Regions from separate parts of the Pseudobacillus sp. 179-B 2D1 NHS genome, predicted to be linked through region 2. Evidence: riboswitches for the same ligand, from Rfam matches in the RefSeq annotation. Region 2 holds a riboswitch; each other region holds the start of a gene.
The links. Region 2 has a riboswitch for glycine ahead of gcvT (glycine cleavage system aminomethyltransferase GcvT). Riboswitches for the same ligand answer to the same signal wherever they lie in the genome.

Region 1 (6,351 bases), on a different contig from region 2:
GCCTTGTATGGTAACATACAAGTGAAAATTCGGCTTTATCGGTGAAACCTAAGTCATCGAATGATGATAAGGCAATGCCGAGCGGTATGTGGAGCAATCCAACAGCCGTGTATCGACTTATAGGCTGCCACTTAGTTGGAGGGCAGTACTAGGATGCGGGAAGCTACCTGGGGATCCAGGTAAATCTATTTTTCGCATAAGACGCCGAAGAGCCTGTCTTACTATGCAGGTTCAAGATATAGTCAGTGCCATGACGAAAGCATGGAAAAGCACGTCCCACCGTCTCCACCATACATGATTTGGTGGATATTACCTATTTAATTAAAAGACTTGCCAAACGTGGCAAGTCTTTTTGTGTTCATAAATAGGAAGGAAAGGTGGAGGTCTTTAACAGTTTTTATATGTTAAAAAATGACTCCTCAAATAATAATTTCGCTTTTAACATATCAGCTGTATATTTCCCATTTCGAGGTGTGACTCTGTTGTAGTGTTCCAATATCCATTTAGCTCGATTTCTTTTTTTATCTATTCTGAGATAAGGGGAAACTTCTTTTAAAATCATCAACACGCTCTCTTTGTTCTTTATAGACAAAGTATAAGAGTCCTTGTGAAGGCCAGGCTTATAATTTTTCTTATTACTAATGGCTCCGCCGGTCAGTGTTTGAATATAGAGAAGAAGCTCTTTATCCGACGAAGAAATTGTGATGCAAGGACGCCGATGTTCTCTTTGGTGCATTCTAGTTAGTGTGATAGAGCCTTCTCCATCTATAATCCCTGCTAAATAGCCCGCTTCCCAATCTTTCATGTCCTCTCCTCCTGAATTATTGTCATTCTTGAAAAATGGAAGCTTTGTGAAAGAAAAAACTTCGTCAAGTTGTTATGATCATCTACTTATATTGAAGCTTCAAAACATAGAACTGTTATGTCTATGAGTCTGTTTTTCTAAGGAAGGATAATAAACATTAAATTCTTATCTAGTTAATGACCCAGGTGTAGGGTTTAAATACGAGAAGCTTTACTAACCCAGCGCATAACAGCAGTAATGACATCTTCGAGTTCTTTGCCGATTGGGGTTAGTTCATAGATCACTTTTCTTGGGGAGGATTCAAATGTTTTCTTCACAACTAGTCTCTCATTTTCTAGCTCGCGCAGTCGTTCTGTAAGGAGCCGATCAGAAATGCCGGGGATTTCGTTTAATAATTCGTGATACCGTTTAGGGCCTTTCAGCAGTGTATAAATAATGACTCCCATCCAGCGCTTTCCGATGAACTCGATCGTGTGGTGAAAGTTATCGCAAATAGTGGTCTTATCTTTGTACTGAGAACAATTCAACTCATTTTGTTGGCTCATTCTATAACCTCAATGTTTTTATATAAATTTTAGCATATAGTATTTGACAAACCAAGCTTACTAATAGTAAGCTTGGTTTTGAACTTACTTAAAGTAAGTTCAATTAGGAGGGAAAGAAAGTGACAACAACTATGCAAAGTTTATCAGAAGTGATTCGCAATCGCCATTCTGTTAGAAAATATGATCCAACTTATAAAATTTCGAGAAATGAAATAGAAGAAATGCTGCAAGAAGCGATGCTAGCTCCTTCATCTAGCAACCTTCAGCCATGGCGCTTTATCGTTATTGATAATGAGGAGGTAAAGAAGGAACTAAGAGCCATTGCTTACAACCAAGAGCAAGTGGAGACATCTTCAGCTGTCATTGCTGTTCTAGGCGATGTAGAAATGTATAAAAATGTTGAAAAGGTATACCAAAGCAGCTATGAAGCTGGCTTTATGGATGAAGCGAGTATGAATAAACTGATTCAAAACACATATAATACGTATCCTAATGCGCCAGTTGAAGCAAGAGCCAATATTGCTTCATTTGATGCAGGGCTCGTCTCTATGCAGCTTATGCTTATTGCCAAAGCGAATGGTTATGATACGGTAACTATGGGCGGCTTTGATAAGCAGAAGTTTGCTGAGCGGTTTGATGTACCGGAACGCTACATTCCAATTGTTTTAATCGCTATTGGTAAAGCTGCTGCGCCTGCTCATAAAACGACTCGTCTTCCGCTGGAAGAAACAGTTCGTTTTATCTAACTAAATAGACGTTATTTAATAAAAGAGCATTTTCTGGTTTTTCAGAGTGCTCTTTTTATATTGCTTTTTCCTATCTTCATAAATTGAAAAAAGTGGTTGACAATTATAATTATTTTTAATATTCTAAACAAAAATAGCGGATGACGATTGTGGGAGAGCACGAGCAATAAGCCACCGAAGGAGCAAGTTCCAAAAAGACCCTTGGAGCTAATCTCTCAGGTAGAAGAACCACAATGGGACGCACCTCTGGAGAGCGCGTTTAGGTACGCCACCAAAGGGGAAGACTCTACGATCGATAAGAGTTAAACTCTCAGGTAAAAGGACAGAGAAGGGAAATGTTACCCTTTTCTGTCCTTTTTTGTGTGCAGAAAAAGGTAGCGAGAGATAAATGTACAGCACATGTTTAAAAGAGGAAATCTGAATAGGAGGCAAGGAAATGAGTTTGCAAAAAAATGATTTTACTATTTTTGAGGCGATTGAGAAAGAAAAGAGACGCCAGCATGAGACATTGGAATTGATTGCATCAGAAAACTTTGTCAGCCCGGATGTATTAGAAGCTATGGGAAGTGTAATGACGAATAAGTACGCGGAAGGATATCCGGGAAGGCGCTACTATGGGGGCTGTGAATTTGTCGATGTGGCGGAACGGGCAGCGATTGAACGTCTGACCAACCTATTTTGTGCTAAATATGCCAATGTGCAGCCTCACTCGGGGGCGCAGGCGAATCTCGCCGTCTTTTATGCACTGCTTCAGCCTGGCGATAAAATCATGGGCATGAATCTTTCGCATGGCGGACATTTAACTCACGGAAGCCCTGTGAGTATTTCTGGCAAATGGTTTGAGGTTGTTTCTTATGGAGTAAAGGAGGATACGCAATTAATTGATTACGATGAATTGGAGGAGATTGCCCATAAAGAAAAAACGAAATTGATCATTGCCGGGGCGAGTGCTTATCCGAGAACGATTGATTTTGCCCGCTTTAAAGAGATTGCCGATCAAGTGGACGCGAAATTGATGGTGGACATGGCGCATATCGCCGGGCTGGTGGCAGCAGGTCTTCACCCTTCTCCTGTTCCTTATGCAGATGTTGTGACAAGCACTACCCACAAAACATTGAGGGGGCCTCGGGGCGGCATTGTGTTAACGAACGACGAGGAAATCATTAAGGCTATTAACAAAGCAGTATTCCCAGGAATCCAGGGAGGCCCCCTTATGCACATTATTGCAGCAAAAGCGGTAGCTTTCAACGAAGCGGCGCAGCCGGACTTTAAAGAGTATGCCAAGCAAGTTATCCGAAACAGCCAGGCACTGGGCGAAGCGTTAAAGAGGGAAGGAGCTGCTCTTGTTTCCGGGGGGACAGATAACCACCTTGTCCTGCTGGATGTGCGTCCGTGGAGTCTGACTGGAAAAGAAGCAGAGCGTTTGCTTGAGGAAGCAGGTATTACCGTAAATAAGAACACGATTCCTTATGATCCGGAAGGCCCGTTTGTGACGAGCGGAGTGCGGATGGAACAGCTGCGTTAACTACGCGCGGCATGAAAGAAGAGCAAATGGAGAAAATTGCTCAGGTGATAGCCGCTGTGTTGAAAAACAAAGGGGAACCGGCGGTACTGGCACAGGCAAAAGAAACAACGGCCTCTATTTGCGAAGCTTATCCATTATTCCAACAGTCAGTCAACGTATAGGAAAGGAGCAACAAAATGGAATTTCAAAGCTGCTTTGACATTATCGGGCCTATTATGGTGGGGCCGTCAAGTTCTCACACCGCTGGCGTTGTATCGATTGGCAAATTTATTTATGAATGGTTGGGCGGGTGTCCTGAAGAGGCGGATATTGTCTTCTATGATTCCTTTGCTGAAACCTATCAAGGGCATGGAACGGATAAAGCACTGCTTGGCGGTTTACTTGGCATGGGGACGGATGACTCGGGCATTCGGGATGCTCTGAAGCGGGCCGGGGAGGTTGGCCTGGATTATACGATTGAGCCGCAAGGAAGCTGCTTATTTTTTGACCATCCGAACACGGCTATGGTTACAGCTAGACGGGGGAACCAGCTTGTAAAAGTAGGCGGTGCTTCTCTCGGAGGCGGGTTATCGAAAATCTTTATGATCAACGGCCGAATGGTCGATATTCGTTTGAGCACGAGCGATGATTTTTCGGTGCTGGCTAGAAACTATCAGATATATCGATTAAGAGAAGAAATTGCGAGGAATGCCTGATGGAGATCTTATCAATGAAACAGCTTCTGAAGTCTTGTGAAAAGGAGCAGAAAAGTATCGGTGAAGTGATGCTGCTGCTAGAAGAAAAGAAATCAGGCAAAAATCAACAAACGATTCTTCGCATGATGGAAGAACGGCTCATCAAAATGAAGGAAGCGGTCGACAGTGGAACAGAGGATTCCTCATCCGCGCCGAGCGGAATTTCCGGAGGAGATGCCGTAAAAATGCGAGATTACGTACGAGGAGGAAAAACGCTTACAGGCAGCTATATTAGTCAGGCAATGACTTTCTCACTGGCTACTTCGGAAAGCAATGCCAGAATGGGAGTCATTGTGGCTACGCCCACTGCCGGAGCAGCAGGCATTTTGCCAGGCGTGCTCTTTTCGCTTCATCACAATGACGGAACGCCCTTTAAGGAGTTGGTTATGGGACTGTTTACCGCCAGCATGCTCGGCTATGTGATTGCTAATCGTTCGTTTATTTCCGGGGCTGCTGGAGGATGCCAGGCGGAAGTGGGCTCGGCAGCCGCCATGGCTGCTGGCACCATCACTGAATTAAAGGGAGGCAGCCCAGAGCAAGCTGTGCATGCAACGGCGATAGCGATGAAGTCTCTCCTAGGATTGGTTTGTGATCCGGTGGCAGGGCTTGTTGAAGTGCCTTGTATTAAACGGAATGCGATCGGTACATCCATTGCTTTTTCGGCTGCAGACTTGGCTCTTGCAGGAGTAGAAAGCCGCATTCCATGTGATGAGGTAATTGAGGCAATGTACAAAGTGGGGAAAGATATGCCAAGAACATTAAGAGAAACGGCTCTTGGCGGTCTTGCTATGACTGAGACTGGTCAGAGGATAAAAGAACAGCTCTTCTGCAGTAAGAAATAAAGCAATTTATGGATGGGAAAGACGATTGCTATATAAAAGGGATATCAGTGTTTATTTATATAGAAGTAACGATGACAGAGAGCAGCTTGAATAAAAGTGTTGTCGGTGGGAGAAGAAATGACTATTGCTTGGGGGAGCGGTAGCCATTTACAGGAAGAAGCTCAGTAAAAAGGCAGTGACTGTTAGGATAAAGACACCGGCTTATAAGTGGGGTATAAACTGTTTTTTGATATATATGTTAGTTAAGTAGGACGCGATTGGATTTATAAAACAAAGAGAACGTTTGAGGGGAAAGGGAGAAGAACAGATGACAGAAGCAACAGCGAATTTACTATATAGCGAAGAACATGAATGGGTACTTCAATTAAGTGAAAACCGGGTAAGAATTGGTATTTCTGATTATGCCCAAAAGCAGTTAGGGGATATTGTATTTGTAGAAAATCCAGAGATGAATGACGAAGTAACGGCCAATGAATCTATGGGAACTATTGAATCTGTTAAGGCGGTGTCAGAATTATTTTCTCCTCTCTCAGGCACGGTTATGACTGTTAATGAACGGTTAGAGGACAATCCTGAATTAATTAACGAGCAGCCTTATAAAGAGGGCTGGTTGATCGAAGTGGAGATGTCTAATCCGGAAGAACTGAAGGTGCTGCTAAGTGAAGGCGACTATGAAGCGTTTATTAATGAAGGAGAAAAATAAGGCCAGCAACGCTTGATAGAGAAAGAACTGGCAGCCAGGTATTAGAACTACTAAGAAAAACGATAAGAGAGAAGGCAAGGTGTGAATAGGTGATCCGAGAGCGCACAAGCCCAGGCGGCTGTTTCAAGTTGTAAGTATCATAGTCAATATTTACTGTCGCATGCAGGTTTCTTCCTGCATGCGTTTTATGTTCTCAAGGTTACAAAGGATGAATTAAATGTTGACGATAAAAATCTTCATAAGTACAAGAATTTTGGTTTATATACAAGAAAAAGAATATTGATTATTTTAAATATTCGTGATATATTTAAAAATTTGAATAAAAATATTGTTGTGATAACATAGTAGTTGTAAATGTGAATGGAGGTGGAGGATTTGTTTCAAGTTGGCGACAAGGTTTTTTATCCAATGTATGGAGCAGGGGTGATCGAAGCCATAGAAGAACGAGAAA
Region 2 (6,351 bases):
CCATTGATGGGGCAAATGACAGGACAATCCAAAGCCCTTTGGGAGAGGCAAAAGGGGATGAGGCTTTTATATGAAGAGGGGGCAAAGCAAATGATTGAAGGAGAAGACTTTCACGTGGTCTATGAGAGAGAGGGAGAGAAATATGATATTTCCTGGGAAACGAGCATTGGATCAGCTTGTTTTGAAGTATCGGGAGAAGTCTACTGTATTAAGAAACAATAGGGGGTTTACAATCGTAGAGTCTTTGTTCGTTTTACTCATCTTTATCAGTATTGCTGCTCTCTTCCCACTTATATACGGAGCAGTATATCAGACAGAAGAACAGCTTAAGCCGGAAAGAAGGGCAGAGTGGGAGCTGTTTGTACTGCAGCTTAGAAAGGAAATAAATGTTTCCCATTCTCTTCAAATAAGCGCGCAAAAACTGACATTTATTCAAGGAACAGATGTTATTTCAATTGAAAAATATAATGATGGCGTAAGAAGAAGAGTGGGTGGCAGAGGGCATGAGATGATTCTTCAGCAAGCTTCATCCATACAATTTTATCCATGTGGTTCACTGTTGTGCGCGGAGGCAGGCTTTAAAAATGGTGAGAAAGAAAAGGCACAATTTCATATATTTACAGGAGAGGCTATATGAAAGGTGTAATCACCAATGAAAAGGGAGTCATTCTTCCTTATACACTTCTACTTTTCACTATTGTTTGCACAGCTGCCATTTTCGGAACGGGTATTTTTGTGAGCAAGCAGAAGACAGCTTTGTTTTTGACAGATTATTATGAAACAAAAGTGATAGAATCAATGACCCTTCAGGAAATTCTTCCCTTGTTGGAACAAGGAACCTCCCTGTCCGGCGAGTATCGTACAAATCGCGGAAAAGTCGTTTATGCCGCTCAGCCCAACGAGGGAGAAGAACTAGTAGTGGTTCATTTAAAGACCAATAAACCGGATTCCCGCTTTTCAACAAAAGTTATTTACAGCATGACCGAGAGACGGATTATCCAATGGGTTGAATAAACAGCGTTTAAAATAAGGAAAAACTGGAAAAAATGACACCGACTACAGGAGGCGGTGTATATGAGCGACTATGTAAGATATTTTGTAGAAACGTTTCTCGGTTATTTTAGTGAACCGAAAAAAGTAAGGAAAGAAAAGCGACGCCAAAAGCGGGCTGGCCGTGCCAACTTTTCTTTTAGATGGTTCGGCCTGCTTCCATTAGCGCTGCGCCAGCTCTTTCATAAAAAGTGATGGCCAGCGCTTTTTATCTATGAGTGCAAATAGATTACACCGCCATTAATAATATCTACATGAATCTTCGGAGAATACTGTTTTTCCAATGCGGCCTTTTCAATAAAATAAGCTTCGGGCTTCTCCTCATCTTCATAAAAATAATCAAGTAAGACCAAATCCTCTTCCCATTCTTTCTTAGCTTTTACTGCCCAATCATGAGTTTCTTTTTCAAGTCGGGATGTCAAAAAACGTTGAAGCCTTTTGACGCCGCTTTTCGGCTTGATTAAAGGAGTGATGGTAAAAGAAAAGTCAGGGATTTTTGATACTAATAGCTTCCGATTGAGTACATTCATAAATTCTTCTTGAATTGCTCCATTAATTAAATTGAGGCCCAGTGAATGAAAGATATCTTTTTTGTGATTTGCTTCATAGGAGACCTTTATATTAACTAAGAGCCAGGGCTGAAGCGGCTGCTGGCTGCCAGACTCTCTCTGTTCGTAAAGTCGGATGAAACTTGTATGTTTCTTTGCTGATTCAAAAATTTGCTGTAAGCGCGGTGTACCGAAATGCACGCTCTCTCCTTCAATATTCGGAGGCGCTTTTGCCTGATCGGTAATCAGTGTTAACGAAAGTGGTTCTGCCTTCATTCCAGTTTTTTCGGCATAATGCCAGTAAAAGGGCCGGTTCATTAGTTCCTTATCAATCTCAGGAGTCAGCTTTACACAGAGGGCTCCTTCTGTTTCTTGTAAAAATGTGCATTCAGCTGCTCTAAAATAATTTTCAAGAAATAGATGAATTTCGTTTTTCACTAAATGATTCCTCCTCTTCATGCCACTCGTTAGCCAGATCAATGACAGCTTCAAGGTTTTTCATCTTGACGCGCAGCTCTCCTTCCGTTCTTGAGTTTTGAAAAATATCAGCCAAGTGTTCCTGCATATTGGGAATGTCCATTTTCTCTAAAATATCATCTAATTGTCCGACAGCTTGTTCAAATAAATGGATTTTTTCATAAAGAAGCTGCAGAATTCTGTCTTCAATCGTATCTTCAGTGCTGAAATTGTAAATGCGTACATCTTTCGTTTGCCCGAAACGATGAACACGGCCAATTCTTTGTTCAAGGCGCATCGGATTCCAGGGAAGGTCAAAGTTAATGACATGGTGACAAAACTGCAGGTTTAATCCTTCTCCGCCAGCTTCTGTAGCAATTAAGACTTGTGCCTGCTTTTCAAAAAGTTGTTTCATCCAATCTTTTTTCCCGCGCTTAAAGCCACCACGAAAAGGAACGGACGAAATGCCGTTTTGTTTAAAGAACCATTGCAAATATAATTGAGTGGCTCGATATTCAGTAAAGATAATGACTTTATCATTAATAGATTGAACGAGTTCAAGCGCTTTTTCCGCTTTTGAGTTTCGTGTTACATTTTGTATGTGGGACAAAACGTTTTGGAAACTCTCCGGAAAATCAAGATTATCTCCGTACAGCTTTCTAGCCATGTTCTTCAAGGTAAAAAAGACTGCCTCTTTGCTGCTGCAAGCTTCCCGTTGCAAAGTAAGCAAAGAAAAGGAAGATCGTACATCGTCAGGCTGGCTGCGAACGAAATACTCAAGAGCCTGATAGAGGGAACGTTCTTCTTCTGTGAACGTTACTTTTACTGATTCTACTTTTCTCGCTGTCCATTCCACCCCTGTATCCTGCCGGCGGTTACGAATCATCACTTTATTCATTAGCTTGATTAAATGATGATGATTTTGTACCTGGCGGTCGCCCTTTTTAAACCGCTCTGTAAATTGTCCTTCGCTACCAAGATGGCCGGGCTTTAATAATGAAACAAGATGAAACATTTCATCAAGACGGTTTTGAATAGGTGTTGCCGTTAAAAGCAGGCAAAACTTCTTTTTTAAATGACGGACAAACTGATAGTTTTTGGTTTTATGGTTTTTTAATTTATGAGCCTCATCGATAATGACTAAATCATAGTCTTGTTCATAGATCTTTTCTTTGTGAGGGCTTCGCTTCGCCGTGTCGATAGACGAGATGACGATGTCATGCTGATCCCACGCATAAAATTTTTTCTGAGCGATAGCAGGAATATAAAACTTACTATTTAATTCATTGGCCCATTGGGAGACAAGAGAAGCTGGAGCTAAAATTAACACTTTTTTCACGAGGCCACGGATCAAGTATTCTTTTAATACCAATCCGGCTTCAATCGTTTTTCCCAGCCCTACTTCGTCCGCTAAAATCGCTTTTCCATTCATTTCTTCCACTACTCTTCTAGCTGCTTCAAGCTGATGGGGCAAGGCCGTAAGCTCTGGTAAAAAGCTAGGGGCTAACAATCCTTCAAAATTCGGCACCATCATTCGTGTTTCCATGTTTACAGTTGATTGAAAGAGCGGCCAATTGCCCCACGGCCCGTCTTGTTCTATTCTTTTCTCTAATTCTTCTTCCCAGGCGTGATTAAAATAGATTTCCACATTCATTTGAAAAACTCCTTTATAAAATATGTTGCCGAAACCTTACCTTTAATGGTAGGATGTAATTGAACAAAATATTATGTCATTTTACAAAAAAGCGAACATTCTTGATTCGTATGAATCAGATGTTCATAGTATGCCCATTTATTAATTAAATATAGCGAATGAAGGCGAGGGGAGAGACTGTTCATACAGCGCCGAAGGAGCAAACAAGCTTTTTGTGAATCTCTCAGGCAAAAGAACTCTTGCTGGACGCGACTCTGGAGAGCGTTTCGTAACGAAACCACCAAAGAAGACAGCCTGTTCATCAGGTTAAACTTTCAGGTTCAAGGACAGAGAACAACTTTTATAAGCTGTTCTCTGTCTTTTTTTATGCAAAAATAATGGGCTGAACCGTGAGAATGACAATGAGAGAGGGGTAGGGAAATGGGAGAGTTAAAGCGCACGCCATTGTTTGAATGGTATAAGCAGTCTGGAGCAAAAACAATTGACTTTGGAGGATGGGAGCTGCCTGTTCAGTTCTCAAGCATTAAGGAAGAACATGAAGCTGTCCGGACAAAAGCAGGACTTTTTGACGTTTCCCACATGGGCGAGGTTACTGTAAAAGGAGAAGGCGCATTGGCTTTCCTCCAAAAGATGATGACGAATGATTTGTCAAAGCTGCAGCCGAACCAAGCGATGTATACAATTATGTGCAATGAAAAAGGCGGAGCTGTTGATGATTTGCTTGTTTACATGCTTGCTGAAGAAAATTACCTGCTTGTTGTCAATGCTGCTAACACAGATAAGGATTTTGCCTGGCTAAAGAAGCATCAGGTAGGAGACGTGCAAATCGAAAATGTATCAAAAGACTGGGCACAGCTTGCCATCCAAGGGCCAGCCGCAGAAGGAATCTTGCAAAAGCTTGTACCTGACTTGGATTTGGGCGAAATCAGGCCTTTTAAATTCCGTCAAGAAGTCAGAATCAATGGGGTGCCTGCTCTGGTGTCACGCACTGGTTACACGGGAGAAGACGGCTTTGAAATTTACAGTCGCAGTGAGGAGGCCCCTAAGCTGTGGCAGGATCTTCTAGAAGCAGGTGAAGAAGATGGGCTTCTTCCATGTGGTCTTGGTGCCCGTGATACTTTGCGGTTTGAAGCAAATCTAGCGCTGTACGGTCAAGAACTGGCAGAAGACATTTCTCCAATTGAAGCGGGCTTAGGCTTTGCTGTGAAAACAAATAAAGATGATTTTATCGGGCTGGAAGTTCTAAAGGAGCAGAAAGAAAATGATCCGGAGCGAAAACTGATTGGTCTTGAAATGATTGACCGGGGGATTCCGCGCCATGGATATGCTGTTTTTTCAGGCGAAGAACAAGTTGGTCATGTGACAACCGGTACTCAGTCGCCGACTTTAAAGAAAAATATCGGGCTCGCTTTAGTAAAAGCAGAATGTGCTGTACCTGGTGAAGAACTGCTGGTGGAAGTCCGCGGTAAGAAGCTGGCAGCTAAAACTGTAAAACCGCCATTCTATAAACGTTCAAAATAAAAGAAGAGGGAAGGGAAAACATTATGAAGCATCGTTACTTGCCGATGACAGAAACGGACAAAAAGGAAATGCTTGCAGCAGTGGGTGTCCAAACAATAGACGAATTGTTTGCGGATATTCCTGAAAAAGTACGCTTTCAAGGATTATATGATATTAAGAAAGCGAAAGCGGAACCAGCACTCAAAAAAGAATTAAGCTCACTGGCAGCAAAGAATATAAATGCCAAGCAATATGCTTCCTTTTTAGGAGCGGGCGTATATGATCATTATACCCCTTCTATCGTGGATCATGTAATTTCCCGTTCGGAGTTTTACACAGCGTATACACCGTACCAGCCGGAAATCTCCCAAGGAGAGCTGCAGGCGATCTTTGAGTTCCAAACAATGATTTGTGAATTGACAGGTATGGATGTGGCCAACTCTTCTATGTATGACGGAGGTACAGCGTTGGCGGAAGCGGCTATGCTAAGTGCGGGCCGGACGAAAAGAAAGAAAGTGCTCGTGTCAGAAACCGTTCATCCAGAGTCGCGCGATGTGTTAAAAACATATGCTAAAGGCCAAAACATTGAGGTAGTCGTTATCCCTCATAAAAATGGCGTAACAGATATTGAGCAATTAAATACATTGGTGGATAACGATACAGCAGCTGTTATTGTTCAATATCCTAACTTCTTTGGAGCTATTGAATCACTTTCTGAAGTGGAAAAAGCAGCTCATAGCGCAAAAGCAATGTTTGTCGTTTCTTCTAACCCGCTTGCTCTCGGTGCGTTGACGCCTCCTGGAAAGCTTGGAGCGGACATAGTGGTCGGCGATGCGCAGCCATTCGGCATTCCAGCTCAATTTGGCGGGCCGCACTGCGGATATTTTGCGGTGACGAAAAAGCTGATGCGTAAAGTTCCGGGTCGCCTCGTTGGCCAGACGCATGATGACCAAGGACAACGCGGCTTTGTATTGACGCTTCAAGCACGCGAGCAGCATATTCGCCGTGACAAAGCGACTTCCAATATTTGTTCCAATCAGGCGCTTAATGCTCTTGCGGCCAGTGTAGCAATGACAGCTTTAGGCAAAAAAGGGGTACGAGAAATAGCGGTACAAAACTTGCAAAAAGCATTTTTCGCGAGAG
Region 3 (6,351 bases), on a different contig from region 2:
TGGAAATAGACTGGTTATGTCCGGGTTGGTTACCCATTTATTTCAAATAAAAGAGAAATGAAACGTGACAGATTAATCTTTCTACAAAGAGACCAGATTCGTCACACAACCTAAGAAGGATAAGGGGAAATGACTGGTAGAAGAAAAGCATAAGAAAAAGAGAGCCCTTGGTTGCTCTCTTTTCTTATGTCTGGATAAAGATACATATGGCTGTTAATACTTATGTTGCTTTTTAGACTTTTTTTTATGATGAGGCTTATGATGAGGCATTGGATAAGCCATCGGCGGTTGAGTAATTAACACGGCTTGTTGCTGGGTCACATGTGGATGCGCTAGATAATGATGAAAGTGGTGATGAAAATGATGGTGATGCGGACAGCATTCCATCTCGCTTACTGGGTGTCCACACCCCATCATTTGGGCATGGCCAGGGTGCATCATGGGTGCCCCATGCATAAACCCTCTCATATCAGGGACTGCATATTGATCTGGCCACATTTCCTCGTCTAACCACATGCCTTCACTCTGCTCAATGCTTACATTTTCTCTTTCATATTGATCCTGCCATACATTTTGGTCTGGCCACATATGATTTTGTTCTTGTTCCATTTTTGCCACCTGCTTTTTAATAGTTGTAGAAAACTTTCGTACACTTGCATGCTATGTTCCATACTTAAAAAAAGAGCTTGTTTTTATCGGGTTTGGGTGATGACCTATTATCTGCAAAAAATTATTTAATCTTTTGAGGTTTTTTAGTGGAAACACGTTTAGAAAGTGGGCTCTTCATTTCTTTGTGCCGAAAAATCAGCATTTTTTCTCATTTTTCAAAAAAATATTGTTTTTTAACTTTTTTTATGGATATAATTAACAACGTAGATTTAATGCGTTTGTCAGCCGTACGTTCATGAACTGGTCAGCTTTCACATTAACTTCAAGAGGCAGAAGCAATGGATGCTTTTTGAAAGGAGGTGAGACCAGATGACGATCAACTTAATATTTGTCATTATCACCATAAAAAGACGCAAAAAAAGTGTGGAAGATTATTTTCATGACGAGCGCGTTGAACAAATGTATGAAGAAATGAAATTAAAGCAACACGAAAACATGAGAAACCTGTTTTAAAAAAATTACAAACTGGAAGGAGAATGTACTATGACTTTCTTATTGCCAACTCAAGTAAAATTATTGAATTCACTCTTCGTTTTGAAGGATTCTGCCTAGTAAAGCTGACCAGAACTAAAGTAACACCATAGCTGATAATTTTGCCCCCGCCATGTAATTTGCTGCGGGGGTTTTTATCGTCAATGGAGAGAGTACATATAATTTTTGAATAGGAATGATACTTATGTCGACTGCAACGAATAAAGCCGAAGTACGTCAGGCTACAATCTACAGTATTTTGTTTGCTATTAGTGCAGGGCACTTTATTAATGACTCCATACAATCTGTAGTCCCTGCTATGTTTCCGATTATTGAACGTTCTTTAGATTTATCTTATGCACAGCTGGGCTGGATTGCTTTCGTATTAAATATGACCTCTTCGGTGATGCAGCCGGTATTTGGAGCTGCGGCTGACCGGAAACCGCAACCATACCTGCTGCCGGCCGGAATGCTTCTATCTATGATTGGTGTTATCGGTTTTGGTTTGTCTCCTAACTTTTATTTCGTACTCTTCGCTGTATTGTTTATTGGCTTAGGGTCAGCTGTTTTTCATCCGGAAGGATCACGGGTCGCTTTTATGGCAGCAGGTGGCAAGCGAGGGCTGGCCCAATCCATTTATCAAATGGGCGGGAACGGCGGCCAATCGCTGGCTCCAGTTTTTACAGCCTACATTTTTTTACCGCTTGGTCAGAAGGGAGCGTTATTGTTTGCGGCAGTTACCGCAGTTGGTGCGTTGCTGCTTTCAAGAGTCTCCGCCTGGTATAAGCAACGGCTGACAACTCAGGCGGCAAAGAAGAAACAGCAAGTTTCCTTGGAAAAAACAAAATTACAGGCACGGATAAAGTGGGCAATGGTGTTATTAATTTTCTTTGTATTTGCCCGCTCCTGGTATGCGGCAGCTATAACGAACTTTTATCAATTTTATTTAATTAAGGATTATGGATTGACTATTAAACAATCACAATTATATTTGTTTGTTTACTTGGCTGCTGGCGTGGCAGGCACGTTTCTTGGCGGGCCGCTGGCTGATCGCTTTGGCCGGAAAAATCTACTTGTCTTTTCCATGCTGGGTGCTGCTCCGCTTACAGTCATTCTTCCATATGTACCGGCTTTCGCTGTCCTGCCGCTCTTGTTGTTAATTGGTTTTATCTTGCTATCAAGCTTTAGTGTAGCCGTGGTTTATGCACAGGAGCTGCTTTCTAATAAAATTGGGATGGCTTCCGGTTTAATTGTTGGGCTTGCGTTCGGGATGGGGGCTATCGGGGCTGTCATCCTCGGCTTTCTCGCTGACAGTTTCGGAATAAAATTTATTATGATTCTATCAAGTCTTCTCCCGCTTCTCGGTATTTGTGCTCTTTGGCTTCCAGGAGATCAAAAATTACGGGAAATGCAGGATAAGTAATGGTAAATTAAAGACCGCTTCACATACAGTTATTCACTGGTTGTGCGGCGGCTTTTTTTACCTATCAGTAATCAATTTATCAATAAGGCGGAGGAAGGTATGCTAAGGCAAATAGTCAGTATAATTTAGATGGCTATAAAAATGATGTATTAAATTTTTAAGCAGAGCCTATTAGTTGAAAAGCAATGTATACGTTTATTAAGCTGCATAGTATTTTAAGTTCTTTACTCTTTAGTAGATGTAATAGCTTTTTTGTAGAATTGAGTCAACTTAGTTCTGAATATTCAGTTGACATGATCTCTTCCATAGACTAGTATCTAAATTAGATAGATAAGAGCGGATGAATATTGTGGGAGAGACTAGACCCATGGTTTAGCACCGAAGGAGCAAGTACCAGCTGGTATCAATCTCTCAGGTAAAAGGACTACAATAGGACGCATCTCTGGAGAGAGCCATAGGCCACCAAAGGAGTTAAACTCTCAGGTACAAGGGACAGAGAAAAATGGGAAATACTCCTGTTTTTCTCTGTCTTTTTTTGTCGGAGAAAAATGGAGAAAAGTAAAAAGGAGGAGGAGAAGCTCGAAATTATCCTTGTAAGAAAAAGAATTGTAATGACTCTATTTCTAGATTGATTGCACAACAAGAAATGAAAGAAACTGCCCTGAAAAAGAGTTAGAATCCTTGGATTCGATTGTTTTAGAAATTGCAGGCATTAACGGAACGGGAGCATGTGTATTGACAAAAGTTACCACTGCAGAGCATGCATGTTCTTTTGAGGAATTTATTTATTCTAAAATGTAAGCGCTTTTTTTCTTTCGGATTAACGAATTTTATATTAAACTTTAATTGTGGGATATTTAATTTATTAGCTTACGATTTAAATACCGTAACAAAATATTTTAAATCGACAAGAAAGAATATTCCGAAAAGTAGAAAGAGGGAAATGGTATGCAGGAACAAACTTTGTCGAGAGGCCTGAAAAACCGGCACGTGCAACTCATTGCTATTGGCGGGGCAATTGGAACAGGATTATTTCTTGGAGCAGGAAAATCTATTCATTTAGCAGGCCCTTCCATTTTATTTGCTTATATGATTACAGGAGTCATTTGTTTTTTAATCATGCGTGCACTTGGGGAATTGCTTTTAAGTAATTTAAATTATCATTCGTTTGTTGACTTTGTAAGAGATTATTTAGGGAATATGGCAGCGTTTATGACTGGATGGACCTACTGGTTCTGTTGGATTTCTATTGCGATGGCCGATTTAACGGCTGTTGGTTTGTATACTCAGTATTGGTTTCCATCTGTCCCGCAGTGGATGCCAGGGTTAATCGCCCTTGTCATTTTACTATTTATGAACCTTGCTACTGTCAAACTGTTTGGTGAAATGGAATTCTGGTTTGCTTTGATTAAGGTTATCGCCATTCTAGCACTGATTGTTGTTGGGGTTGTAATGATTATTAAAGGCTTTTCTACTCCTTCAGGAGCAGCCAGTTTTACAAATCTATGGAGCCATGGCGGCATGTTCCCTAATGGCATAAATGGATTTATCCTTTCCTTCCAGATGGTCGTGTTTGCGTTCGTTGGCATTGAATTGGTAGGGTTGACAGCGGGTGAAACAGAGGATCCAGAGAGAGTTATTCCAAAAGCGATTAACAATATTCCTATTCGGATTATTATTTTCTATATTGGTGCGCTTATCGTTATTATGAGTGTGTATCCGTGGAACGATATTATCCCAACCGAAAGCCCATTCGTGCAAGTATTCGTGGCAGTTGGTATCGCTGCAGCTGCTGGTATTGTGAATTTCGTCGTGTTGACGTCTGCGGCTTCAGCATGTAATAGTGCCATCTTTAGTACAAGCCGGATGGTCTACTCACTTGCTAAAGACAAAAATGCACCTGTATCTTTGGCCAAGCTTGATGGTCGCAAGGTACCTTCTAATGCCTTGTTCTTTTCAACAGTAGTCATCTTGATTTCCGTTGTATTGAACTATGTGATGCCAGAGGGAGTATTTACATTAATCACAAGTGTTTCTACCGTATGTTTTATCTTTATTTGGGGCATTACAATCATCAGCCATTTGAAATACCGTAAAACAAGACCGGATTTAGCGAAAGTGAATAAATTTAAAATGCCGCTTTACCCGTTTGCTAATTACTTAATTTTAGCTTTCCTGGCATTCGTTCTTGTCGTGCTTGCTCTTGCGGAAGATACTCGTATTTCCTTATTCATTACGCCTGTTTGGTTTATTTTGTTAATCGCGGTGTATAAGATGCGCAAAGTAAAGATAAATCATGCCGATCAAGAAAAAATAGTAGAAAATTAAAAGACAATATAATAGATGTAAAGACCGGAGCTGCAGCTGAAAAGTATAAACGCTTATTCAGCTGCAGCTCCTTTTATTTTCCTATATCTTGCATGTTAGAAAGCTATCTGTTAAAAGGTAGCCATCATTATAGCTAAAAATTGAAAATAGAAAGGATATACATTATAGTAAAATATTAGTAGGATAATAAGCCTATCTATTACAACTAAAGATCATAGGGGGAGAATATGAGAAAAAACGCTTCTGTTCGATCAAAAATTTTATTAGTTATCACAGCTATCATCTTTACTATTGGCCTTGCTGCATCAGCAGGAATTTACTATTCCGTCCATACTTCTGCCAATCATTCGTTAGGAGCCTTCGCAGGGGATATAGCAAAAAACTATAGTGAAACAATAGATGGGGAAAAGTATGAATCGTTTATAAACGATCCAAAGGAAGATAGAAATTATCATTCGCTTCAAAAGAAGTTAGCGCACTTTCGAGAACAAACGGGGGCTTTATTCGTATATATTTTAGATGTAGACGGTCAAAAGGTCCGCAACATGATAGATGGAGGCTCCAACCTTTCGGATGATAAACCGCCTGCAATGGGAGACGAGAGCTCTATTCCTGCAGAAGAGCTAGCTCCGGTATTGGAGGGAGAGATACAGCGTACAGATGTATTCAACGATCCGAAATACGGCCAATATTTATCAGGGTTTGCACCAATCAAAAACGAGAACGGAGAAGTGATTGGTGTATTGGGAATTGATATTTCGGCTGAAACCGCTAACAAAATAGGAGGGGATGTATTTTTCTCTACTGGGTTAAAGCTTCTAGCCCTTATTTTTTTATTGTTTTTATTAACTGTTGGAGGAATGAACGTTTATTTAAAAAGAAAGCTTTCTCCATTAACTTTACTTGAAAAGCAAGCGGAGAAAATGGGGAACGGTGATTTTTCCGAACAGATTCAGGCTGCCTCAGGAAAAGATGAATTTAGCAAAATTCAACAGGCGTTTATACTTATGCAGAAGCAGTTAAGAGGATTAATTAAAGAGGTACAGTCATCCTCAGATTATAGCGCCAACACATTTACAGAAATAACAAACGGTTCACGGGATATTCGTGAACAGACGAAAGAAATTGTACATGCAAGCAGTGAAATTGCTTTGGGGAATCAGGAGGTTACAAAAGCTGTTGAAAAGTCTGCGGTGGCCGTCAACCATTTACATGAAAATTTAAATGATATGGAGCAAAATATTCAAAAATTGCATTGTTTTTTTAAAGAAATTACGGCAGGACAGCAAGAGAGCATTGCGCAACTCAGTCAATTTATCATTCATTCTGAGCAAACACAGACGAGTTATCAATCAATGGTAGAAGAATTAAAAATACTACAGGAAGAGTCTGCGGCTATTACAAAGATTATTTCTGACATTCAAGGCATTGCTGATCATACAAATTTACTAGCGCTCAAT

Region 1: linked by a shared signal. The riboswitch ahead of glyA (serine hydroxymethyltransferase) and the one ahead of gcvT (glycine cleavage system aminomethyltransferase GcvT) in region 2 are both predicted to bind glycine.
Region 3: linked by a shared signal. The riboswitch ahead of ACH0BF_RS15815 (amino acid permease) and the one ahead of gcvT (glycine cleavage system aminomethyltransferase GcvT) in region 2 are both predicted to bind glycine.

The regions. Positions count from the first base shown of each region.
Region 1 is NZ_JBIQDP010000010.1:62,477-68,827, reverse strand. It holds gene ACH0BF_RS11845 (LAGLIDADG family homing endonuclease) at 398-805, opposite strand; gene ACH0BF_RS11840 (winged helix-turn-helix transcriptional regulator) at 1,000-1,350, opposite strand; gene ACH0BF_RS11835 (nitroreductase family protein) at 1,470-2,096, shown strand; glycine riboswitch at 2,237-2,337, shown strand; glycine riboswitch at 2,341-2,424, shown strand; partial or broken gene glyA (serine hydroxymethyltransferase) at 2,533-3,782, shown strand; gene ACH0BF_RS11825 (serine dehydratase beta chain) at 3,798-4,316, shown strand; gene sdaAA (L-serine ammonia-lyase, iron-sulfur-dependent, subunit alpha) at 4,316-5,197, shown strand; gene gcvH (glycine cleavage system protein GcvH) at 5,505-5,900, shown strand; gene ACH0BF_RS11810 (CarD family transcriptional regulator) at 6,276-6,351, shown strand, end outside.
Region 2 is NZ_JBIQDP010000014.1:1,822-8,172, reverse strand. It holds gene ACH0BF_RS14375 (type II secretion system protein) at 1-222, shown strand, start outside; gene comGF (competence type IV pilus minor pilin ComGF) at 143-637, shown strand; gene ACH0BF_RS14365 (hypothetical protein) at 634-1,014, shown strand; gene ACH0BF_RS14360 (YqzE family protein) at 1,075-1,245, shown strand; gene ACH0BF_RS14355 (YqhG family protein) at 1,263-2,036, opposite strand; gene ACH0BF_RS14350 (DEAD/DEAH box helicase) at 2,008-3,708, opposite strand; glycine riboswitch at 3,867-3,957, shown strand; glycine riboswitch at 3,961-4,040, shown strand; gene gcvT (glycine cleavage system aminomethyltransferase GcvT) at 4,129-5,229, shown strand; gene gcvPA (aminomethyl-transferring glycine dehydrogenase subunit GcvPA) at 5,253-6,351, shown strand, end outside.
Region 3 is NZ_JBIQDP010000016.1:29,928-36,278, reverse strand. It holds gene ACH0BF_RS15830 (hypothetical protein) at 214-609, opposite strand; gene ACH0BF_RS15825 (YrzI family small protein) at 979-1,122, shown strand; gene ACH0BF_RS15820 (MFS transporter) at 1,346-2,563, shown strand; glycine riboswitch at 2,904-3,000, shown strand; glycine riboswitch at 3,003-3,062, shown strand; gene ACH0BF_RS15815 (amino acid permease) at 3,512-4,891, shown strand; gene ACH0BF_RS15810 (methyl-accepting chemotaxis protein) at 5,119-6,351, shown strand, end outside.